One region of the Glycomyces sp. NPDC046736 genome, then DNA from elsewhere that is predicted to be linked to it. Evidence: riboswitches for the same ligand, from Rfam matches in the RefSeq annotation. Region 1 holds a riboswitch; the other holds the start of a gene.
The links. Region 1 has a riboswitch for thiamine pyrophosphate ahead of thiE (thiamine phosphate synthase). Riboswitches for the same ligand answer to the same signal wherever they lie in the genome.
Positions count from the first base shown of each region.

Region 2: another riboswitch for thiamine pyrophosphate. It lies ahead of AB0B28_RS00915 (ECF transporter S component); the one in region 1 lies ahead of thiE (thiamine phosphate synthase).

Region 1 covers NZ_JBEYYO010000007.1:3,837-8,966, forward strand. Annotated here, with positions in the region: gene AB0B28_RS09015 (hypothetical protein) at 1-692, opposite strand, end outside; gene AB0B28_RS09020 (hypothetical protein) at 732-1,694, opposite strand; gene AB0B28_RS09025 (methyltransferase) at 1,852-2,457, shown strand; gene AB0B28_RS09030 (DnaJ C-terminal domain-containing protein) at 2,512-3,378, shown strand; TPP riboswitch at 3,449-3,559, shown strand; partial or broken gene thiE (thiamine phosphate synthase) at 3,859-4,410, shown strand; gene thiO (glycine oxidase ThiO) at 4,977-5,130, shown strand, end outside.
Region 2 covers NZ_JBEYYO010000001.1:197,996-203,125, forward strand. Annotated here, with positions in the region: gene AB0B28_RS00900 (DEAD/DEAH box helicase) at 1-1,262, opposite strand, end outside; gene AB0B28_RS00905 (DUF1349 domain-containing protein) at 1,333-1,929, shown strand; gene AB0B28_RS00910 (MGMT family protein) at 1,936-2,286, opposite strand; TPP riboswitch at 2,368-2,470, shown strand; gene AB0B28_RS00915 (ECF transporter S component) at 2,508-3,110, shown strand; gene AB0B28_RS00920 (ATP-binding cassette domain-containing protein) at 3,114-4,553, shown strand; gene AB0B28_RS00925 (energy-coupling factor transporter transmembrane component T) at 4,705-5,130, shown strand, end outside.

The sequences.
Region 1 (5,130 bases):
GGCTCAAGGAGCGAGGCGAGTGCTTCGAGCGAGCCGTGGATCTCCTTGCGGCTCAGGTCTTTCGGGTGCGTGTCCCGCATGCCCGGCGGCGCGGCGGCGTCGGCGTTCTCCACGGTGACGGCACCGAAGGCGGGGAACGGCAGTCCGAGGGTGCGGGCGTGGAGTCGCCACAGGTTGTCGCGCGCGTCGGTGAGTGCTTTGAGCGCGCGCCAAGGATGGTCGCGCAGTGCGTGCCGGGCGGCGTCGCCGATTGCGATCCACGCCAGGAAGGTCCATTCGCGGGCGGTGGCCTCGCCTGCGTCCCACCGCTCGGGGTCGAGCTCGGTGGCGAGCCGGTTCGACTTGTCCACCAACGCGGTCGCCTCGGGCGGAAGCCCGTCGCGCCGCTCCCGGTCGAAGACCACAAGGGAGAGTTGGCGGCCGTCCCGGTACACGACCATGAGGTGGTCGACGCCGCCGAGGTCCTGGACGAGCGTGCCCGCCACAGGCGCGAACGCCTCGGCCGCCTCCCGCGCGGCGGCCAGTCGCCCGGCCGGGTCGTCGACCCCGATCCCGGCGTCCACATCGGAGAGCGCGTCGCCGCCGCCGCGCCCGAGCGACCCGCCGAGCTCGACCCAGTCCACCCAGTCGGTGTCACTCGCCCACTGCCGCAGCGCTTCGGCGATCGCCCACGGGTCGGGTGCGGTGCTCATGCTGGCCTCCCGGTTCGGTGAGCGACCACGTTACCGCTTCTACTGCACGTCGCGCCGGGGCTTGAGCTGGTCCACGAACCACACGTCGACCAGGTCGCCCACGATGGTGCGCACCGGGTCGTCGGCGCTCTCGATGGCCTCGCCGTCGGTGCGCCCGATGACCACGTACATCAGGTAGTGCCCGTAGGTGTTGTAGCCGACCATGGTCGCCGCGCGGCCCAGCTCCTCGGCCGCGCCGTCGGTGCGCAGCGCCGCGAAGCCGCCTTCGAGCCCGGCGTCGATCGCCTCCCGCAGCGCCTCGGCCTCTTCGGCGTCGGCGAGGTTGAGCACGCCCGCCGTGGCGGCGTACTCCCCGTCGGGATTGACCACGGTCGCGCGCACGGTCTGCGTGCAGTCGGCGTCGCCGAGCAGCTCGGCGAGTTCGTCCAGTCCCGCTGCGGCGCAGTCGGTCAGCTCCTCGGCTTCGAGCACCTCGTACGCGCCCGCGGCCCCGGCCGGAGTGAACGAGGCGGCGGCGAACAGCTCCTCGACGGTGATCGGCGCGGCGTCGGTCTCCCTCGCGGCGATTGGGTCCACCACCTCCGGAGCGTCCGAACCCGACTCCACAGGGGACGATGCTTGAGCGTCGCCGGTCTGCTGCGCAGACGGATCGGACTCGCCCTCGCGCAGCACGATGAACGCCCCGGCCGCGCAGGCCGCGGCCACCGCGAGCGCGGAGACCACGGCGAGCGCCACCAGCCACCAGCGGGTGCGGCGGCGGGCGCGCTGGGCGGCGCGGCGGAGCGGACGGGACGCGTGGATGTGCTCCAGGTGCGCCTCCATGTCCTCCTCCGCGCCGCGGTCGATCACGGAAGGCGGCAGTTCCTCGGGGCTGAGCCGGACGGTGGGCGCGCCCGATTGCGCGCGCTCGTCGTACTCCGCCCAGTCGTATCCCGGATCGGTCGGTTCTCGGCGCCCCTGCGTCTGCTGGGGAACGCCGAAGGGAGACGGGCCATGTGCCATAGCTCGCAGCTTAGACCCGCGGCGGGGTGAAACCCGGAAAGGTTCCCTCGGGAGAAGGACCGCGATGAGCGAACTTCATCTTCGCGGGTGAAGACGCGTGCGTCTCTCCGCGCCGGTCCGGCCGCCCCGCCCGGGCGCGACGCGCGACAATGGGGGCGTGTCTGAGCAGCCGGAGCACTATTTCAGCGAGCAGCCCGCCGTGGACGACCGCGAGCGGACCATCGAGTTCACCCTCGACGGCGTCACCCACGAGCTGACGACCTCCACAGGCGTCTTCTCCGGCAGCCGCCTCGACCCCGGCACGAGCGTGCTCCTCAACAAGGTCGTCCCTCCCGACACGCCCGGCACCTTCCTCGACCTGGGCTGCGGCTACGGCCCCATCAGCACCGTCCTGGCCCAGCGCGCCGACGCCGAGGTCTGGGCCGTCGACGTCAACCGCCGCGCCCTCGACCTGACCCGCCGCAACACCGAGAAGGTCCCCGGGACCGTGCACGTCGCCGTCCCCGAGGAGGTCCCCGCCGAGGTCCGCTTCGACGAGATCTGGTCCAACCCGCCCATCAAGATCGGCAAGCCCGCCCTCCACGAACTCCTCGCCACCTGGCTCCCGCGCCTCAGCGACGAGGGCGTGGCCTGGCTCGTCGTCTCCAAGCACCTCGGCGCCGACTCCCTGGCGCGCTGGCTGGCCGAGCGCGGCTGGACCGTCGACAAGCACGCCAGCGCGAACGGCTACCGGGTCCTGCGCGTGGACCGCTCGGAGCAGTAGCGTCGGGGGTCTGGCCTACGATGGGGTGGCTCCCGAGCGACCCCGGAGGACCCCATGCCCCGTGACGAGGCTCCCAGCGGCGCCGTCGACCTGCCCCTGACGCTCACCCAGATCGCTTACGGCGGCAAGGCGACCGTGAACGTGGCCGCGCCGGGCCCCTGCGTCAACTGCGAGGGCTCGGGCCGCGAGGACGGGCAGTGGTGCAACTACTGCGACGGGTCGGGCTCGATGGTCGTCGAACGCGACGTCACGGTGCGGATCAAGCCCGGCCTGGCCGACGGCGACACGGTGATGCTCCCCGCCGAAGGCGCCGACGGCGTGATCGCGATCGTGCGCGAGACCCCGCACCCCGTCTTCACCCGCGACGGCGCCGACCTGCACACGGTGCTCGACGTCGAACCCGAAGTGCTCGAAGACGGCGACATCCTCGACATCGAGACGCTCGGCGGCGAGGCCGAACTCCGCGTCCCGGCGGGCACCGCCGACGGCGCCGAACTGCGCCTGACCGGCGAGGGCATGCCCGGCCCCGACGGCCGCGGCGACCTCATCGTCGAACTGCGCGAACTGGCCGCCCCGCCGCCCGAGGAGGTCCGCGAGGCGCGGCGCATCGGCTCGGGCCGGGCGATCGCGGGCGCGGCGGCCGTACTGGCCGGGCTCATCACGATGCTGGTCGCGATCGGGATGCGGGCGAACACCGAGATCTGCACGCCCAGTGAGGAAGTGCGGTGCGTCGTGGTCGTCAACGGGGTCGCCAGGGGCGAGGCCACCCCCGGAGAGCAACGCGACAGGGCCGACCTCACGATGTTCCTCGTCCTGGTTCCGGGCGCGGTGGTCTTCGGCTTCGGAATGCATTCGCTCGCAACGGGTCTGAGGCGCATGGGCGAACACCGGGCCGAGGCGGGCCAGCGGCGCGCGCCCTGACCGAAGTGTCCGGATGCTGACACCGACTTGTCACGGAACGCCGCGATGACGTAACGTGGCCGCCAGAAACGAATACGCCCACGGGAGTCCGATGCATCGGGCTGAGAGGGGACTTGGTAGTCCCGACCGTCGAACCTGATCCAGATCATGCTGGCGCAGGGAGAAGGAGCCATGCACGCATTCAGTCTGCCTCGACTTCACGTCATCACCGACACCCGCCGCCCCAGCGGCTTCGGTACCTCCCAGTCGGGGCGCGACCCCCACCCAGAAGCTCTCCCCGGCCCTGCCGCACTCACGGAAGCGACATTCGACCGGACGGTCGACTCGCGCGGCGGCGACCCGGCCGCTTCCCTTGGCCGCGAACCGATCACGGGAACGCCTCCCGGCCGCGACCCGTCGACCGCCGCCTCGACCGGCCGAGCCCCGCTCGCGGCAACGTCGCCCGCATCGCCGGTCGCCGCCCCTCGCCGCGACCCCCTCGTGGTCGCCGAGGCCGCGCTGGCGGCGGGGGCCCGGCTGATCCAGGTCCGCCCCGAGGACCATTACGACGACCGCGAGGCCCACGACCTCGCCGCCGAACTCATGGCGCTCTGCGAGCGGTACGGCGCGACCTGCCTGGTCAACGACCGCGTCCACGTCGCCCAAGCCGTCGGCGCGCACGGCGTCCACCTCGGCGCCCGAGACCTCCCGATCGACGCCGCCCGCCGCATCCTCGCGCCCGGCGCGATCATCGGCGGCACCTGCCGCGAACCGGAGGCGGCCCGAGCCGCCCGCCGAGCCGGAGCCACCTATCTCGGCGTCGGCCCGGTCTGGGCCACCACCACGAAAACCGGCCTCCCCGCACCGATCGGCCTCGAAGGCCTCGCCGCGGTCTGCGCCGCGGTCGACCTCCCGGTGATCGCGATCGGCGGCATCACCGCATCCCGAGCAGCCGAATGCCGCGCGGCCGGGGCCCACGGCGTAGCGGTGGTCGGAGCGATAGCGGCCGCCGAGGACCCAGCAGCCGCAACGGCCGAACTCCTCGCGGCACTGGACGAAACCCCGAAGTTCCGCACCGGTCCCCGCCGCACTGTCACGCGCACCCCGGCCCGCCCCAACCCGGCCGCGCCGAACCCCGCGCAATCGCCTGCACCTCAGGCCGACACTGAACCCAGCAACCCGACTTCGACCCCGACCACGCTCCGGCGCGAATCGACCGCCGCCGCCGCCGCCGCCGTCACCACCGACCGCGCAGCACTCGATCGGCCCACCGATCCCTCCCACACGCAACCGCTTGCGCCCCAAGGCGACACCGATCCCGGCGACGCAGCGTCGGCCCCGACCGCGCTCCGGTGCGAATCGACCGCCGCCGCCGTCACCACCGACCGCGCAGCACTCGATCGGCCCACCGAGCCCTCCCACACGCAACCGCTTGCGCCCCAAGGCGACACCGATCCCGGCGACGCAGCGTCGGCCTCGACCGCGCTCCGGCCCGAATCCACCACCGAGACCGGCGCTGAATCCGCAACGCTCGACCGCCCCGCTGCATCGCACCCACCGCAACCGCCCGCCGCACCGACCGACGCCGCCATCGGCCACCGACATGCGGGTGAGGGCCGATGACCCGCGTCGCCGTCATCGGGGCCGGGTCCATCGGGCTCGCCATCGCGTGGCGAGCCGCCCACGCCGGGGCCGCGGTCGTCGTGCACGACCCCGCGCCCGGCTCAGGCGCGTCGCGCGTCGCCGCGGGCATGATCGCTCCCGCCACCGAGA
Region 2 (5,130 bases), on a different contig from region 1:
ACCGCGCCGTCCACGTCGAGGACCTTCAGCATCATGTCGAGCCTGGTGCGGCGCAGGTCGACCAGCGGCTCCAGCGCGGCCGTCGACAGCGCCCGGCCTTCGGCCCCGAGCACGTCCAGGGTGCGGCGCACCGCGTCCTCGGCGGGGAAGGACAGCGACCCGAAGTAGTCCCAGATCGCCCGGTCCTCGCTGCCGGGCAGCAGCACCACCTCGGCGCGGTCGGTCGCGCGCCCGGCGCGGCCGATCTGCTGGTAGTACGCGACCGGCGACGAGGGCGCGCCGAGGTGGACCACGAACCCCAGGTCGGGCTTGTCGAAGCCCATGCCGAGCGCGCTGGTGGCGACGAGGGCCTTGAGGCGGTTGTCGAGCAGCTCCTCCTCGCGTGCGAGGCGCTCGGCGTTGTCGGTGCGGCCGGTGTAGGACGCGACGGCGTGGCCCCTGCCGGCCAGGTAGTCGCTGACCTCTTCGGCGGCGGCCACGGTGAGCGTGTAGACGATGCCCGACCCGGTCATGCGCGGCAGCTGCTCGTCGAGCCAGGCCAGCCGGTGGGCGTTGTCGGGCAGGTCGACCACCGAGAGCCGCAGCGACTCGCGGTCGAGGCTGCCGCGCAGCACGAGCGTGGACTCGCCGGGCCGGTCGAGCTGCTCGGCGATGTCGCCGGAGACCCGCTCGTTCGCGGTGGCGGTGGTGGCCAGCACCGGGACGCTGCGAGGGAGGTCCTCGATGAAGGTGGCGATGCGCCGGTAGTCGGGCCGGAAGTCGTGGCCCCAGTCGGAGATGCAGTGGGCCTCGTCGACCACGAGCATCCCGCACCCGGCGGCAAGCTTGGGGAGCTGGTAGTCGCGGAACGCGGGGTTGTTGAGCCGCTCGGGGCTGATGAGCAGCACGTCCACCGCGTCCTCGGCGATGGCCTCGGCGATCTGGTCCCAGTCCTCGGGGTTGGCCGAGTTGATCGTGCGGGCGCGCACCCCGGCGCGCTGGGCCGCCTCGATCTGGTTGCGCATCAGAGCGAGCAGCGGCGAGACGATCACGGTGGGCCCGGCGCCGCGGCGGCGCAGTAGCGAGGTCGCGGTGAAGTACACCGCGGACTTGCCGAACCCGGTGCGCTGCACCAGGAGCACCCGCCTGCCGTCCTCGCCGCCCGAGCACAGCGCCTCGATCGCGCGCCACTGGTCCTCGCGCAGTCTGGCGTGTTCCCCGGCGAGGGCGCGCAGCAGCGCCTCCGCCTCGTCCCTGAGCGTGTCCGTGCCGATTCCTGCCATGCCCCGTTTCTACCCCATGGGTGCGTCAAGCCCTTGAACGGCGGCAGCGAGTCCGACTAGGCTCGGGCCGATGGACATCGAGGCACCGATCGACATTCCGTGGAAGTCCGGCGCGTGGACGGCGCTGCCGGTCTCGGCCGAAGAGACCGACGACGGGCACCTCCTGGTCACCGCCGTCGAAGGCTCGGACGCGTGGCGGCACACCGGCTACGGGTTCGTCCACGACGACGAGCACGCGCTCCTGGAGGCCTGGGACGGCACGCGCGCGGTCGAGGTGAGCTTCATCGCCGGGTACGACCGGCAGTTCGACCAGGCCGGGATCATGATCCGCGCCGACGCCGAGCATTGGATCAAGACCGGCGTCGAGTACGCCGACGGCGCGCTCCAGATCGGGGCCGTGGTCACCGACGTGAAGTCCGACTGGTCCACCGCGCCGGTCCCCGAGTGGGCCGGACTCGAAGTCACCGTCCGGGCCACGCGCCTGAGGGACGCGGTCGCAGTCCGCGCCCGCGCGGGGGAGGAGCCGTGGCGGCTGGTGCGCCTCGCGCCGCTCGACCCCGAGGCCGAGGTCCAGGCCGGCCCGTACTGCTGCGCGCCGTCGCGGCCCGGGCTGGCGGTCGAGTTCACGTCCTGGAAGCACACCGCCCCGGACGCCGACCTGCACTGAGACCGGTCAGGCCTCGTCCTGTTCGAGCTCGTTCGCCAAGAGCTTCAAGTCGTACACCGACATCCGCTGCGACCGGTCCGCGCGGCCCTTCGCGGACACCGTCACGCCGTCCTCACGCAAAAGCTCCGGCACGTCCCGTCCGCTGCGCCCGTCCGACCAGCGGAAACCCTCAGAGACCGTGCCGCCCGCGGTGAGCACCCGATAGGCCCGCTGCACATCGCCGTCCTTCATGAACGCGCCCACCTGCCGCGGTCCCGTCCCGATCAGCTCCGCCAGGTCCCCGTACGAGGTCCAGGTCCCCTCCGGCAGCGCCGCCACGACCCGCCGCACCAGATCCCAATCCGCTTCAGTGGTCATCCCGGCAATCTACGGCCCGCCGCGCGGGCCGTCACCGCGAGGCCGCGCACACGCTACCGGCGCACCGCGTGGTGTTAACGTCGAAGCTGACAGGGGAGCCGATTGGCTGAGAGTGCGGAACCGACCGCAGACCCTCACACCTGATCCGGGTAATACCGGCGTAGGAAGTCGTTCGTCGACCGCTGTCGCGTCGTGTCCCTTTTTCCACGAAAGGCATGCCCATGCCCGACAGCACCGCCCTCGCCGCCCCCGGCCGCTGGCGCACCGTCGACATCCTCACCTGCGCCGTCCTCGCCGTCGCCTTCGGCGTCGTGTTCTGGGCCTGGGGGTTCGTCTGGGCCGGACTCGAACCGGCCCTCCTGTTCTACCCGCCCCTGAAGTCGGTCCTCAACGGCGTGTGGCTCATCCCCGCCGTGCTCGCCCCGCTCATCGTCCGCCGCGCCGGAGCCGGACTCTTCACCGAAGGCCTCGCCGCCACCGTCTCGGCGCTCCTCGGCGCGTACTGGGGCGTCGCCGTGATCTACCAGGGCCTCCTCCAGGGCCTCGGCGGCGAACTCGCGTTCGCCGCCACCCGCTACCGCCGCTGGAACACCGCGGTCGCGCTCCTCGGCGGCGCGCTCTCGGCCGTCGCCCTCGCGCTCTTCGACTTGCGCAACTCCTACCCCGACACCGGGCTGTGGGAGTTCAAGGTCCCCTACTTCGTGCTCGCCCTCCTCTCCGGCGCGCTCGTCGCCGGTCTCGGCTCCAAGGCCCTCGTCAAGGCCATGGCCCCCACCGGGGTCCTCGACCGGTTCCCCGCCGGGCGCGAACGGGCCCGGATCTGACCGATGATCCCGGTCGAGTTCCGCGGCTTCGCCTGGCGCCACGCCGGGCGAAGGGCCAAGGCCGTCTCGGACGTCGACCTGCGCGTCGAGCCCGGCGAGCGGGTGCTCCTGCTCGGCCCCTCGGGGTCGGGCAAGTCCACCCTGCTCGCCGCGCTCGCCGGGCTCCTCACCGGCGACTCCGGTGAACAGGACGGCGAAGTCCTCCTCGACGGCAAGCCCGCCGCCGACCAGCGCGAACGCGTCGGCATCCTGTTCCAAGACCCCGAGACGCAGCTCGTCATGGCCCGCAGCGGCGACGACGTGGCCTTCGGCCTGGAGAACCAGGCCGTCCCGGCCGGTCGAATCTGGCCCGCCGTGCACCGCGCCCTCGACTCGGTCCGCTTCCCCTACGGGCCCGAACGCGACACGCACGCCCTCTCCGGCGGCGAGCAGCAGCGCCTCGCCCTCGCGGGGGTGCTGGCCCGCAGGCCCGACCTGATCCTCCTCGACGAACCCACCGCGAACCTCGACCCCGAAGGCGCGCAGCACATCCGCGACGCGCTCCGGTCGGCGCTGGCCGACACCGAAGCCACCATGATCGTCGTCGAGCACCGCGTGGCCGACATCCTCAACCTCGTCGACCGCGTGATCGCCCTCGGCCCCGGCGGCGCGCTCCTGGCCGACGGGCCCGCCGCGAAAGTCCTCGCCGAGCACGGCGAGACCCTTGCGGCCCAAGGCGTCTGGGTCCCGGGCGCACCGCTGCCGACCCGGCCCGCCCGCGCGGCGGGCGACCTCGCCCTCAGCGCCCACGACCTGGCACTGGTCCACCCCGGAGCCGACCGGCCCGCGCTCGACGGCGTCTCCTTCGAACTGCGCCAAGGCGAACTGCTCGCCGTCACCGGCCCCAACGGCTCGGGGAAGTCCACGCTCGCGCTCCTGGCGGGCGGCCTCGAACGACCCACCCGCGGCCGGGCCGCGGTCCCCGGCGAATCGCGCCCGCTCCACAAGCTCCCCGCGCGCCGCCTCGCCGCGCGCGTCGGCACGGTCTTCCAAGACCCCGAGCACCAGTTCGTGACCGCCACCGTGAGCGACGAACTCGCCTTCGGCCCCCGTCAGGCCGGGTGGCCCAAGGCCCGCATCGAGGCCCGAGTGGACGAACTCCTCGAACGACTCCGATTGGCACCCTTGGCCCTCGCGAACCCCCACACGCTCTCCGGCGGCGAGGCCCGCAGGCTCTCGGTCGCCGGAGCCCTCGCGGCCGCCCCGGGCGTGCTCCTGCTGGACGAACCCACCTTCGGCCAAGACCGCCGCACCTGGGGCGAACTCGTCGACCTCACCGCCGACATCCGCGACGAGGGCACCGCCCTCCTCGCGGTCACCCACGACCGCGACTTCGCGGCAGCACTGGCCACCCGCGAACTCGTCCTCGATCAGGGCAGAGTGTCGAAGGAGGTCCGTCGATGACGCACCGACCTCGACACGGCCGACCCGGATCGCTGGCCACCCGTGAACTCACCTCCGACCGAACACCGCGCGACCGGACCAGCGCAGGCCCAACGTCCGCACTGGCCAGGTCGCCTCGCCCGCGCTTCACCCCTGCCGGCCCGGGGGCCCCATGCTGACCATCGCTCCCGTGTGCGCGCCCGAGGCGCCGATCGCCCGCGTCAATCCCGTCGCGAAGCTTGGCGCCGTCGTCGCCCTGTCGACCACCGCGCTCATCGCCTCCGACTGGCTCACCCCGCTGCTGCTCCTAGCCGCACTCCTCCTGGTGCTGCCGTTCACCGGCATCCGGCCCGGGCCGCTGGTTCGGCGGCTTCGGTTGCTCTGGTTCGCCGCCGGGACCGTCGTCATCGTCAATGCCGTGTTCGCCGCCGAACAGACCGGGCGCCTCCTCTTCTCGCTCGGGCCCGTCGAGATCAGTACCGGTGCGCTGCTCGACGCGACCGCGATCGGGTTGCGCGTGTGCGTCGCCGCCACCGCCGGGGTCCTCGTCTTCGCCACCACCGATCCGACCGACCTCGCCGACGCCCTCACCCAGCAG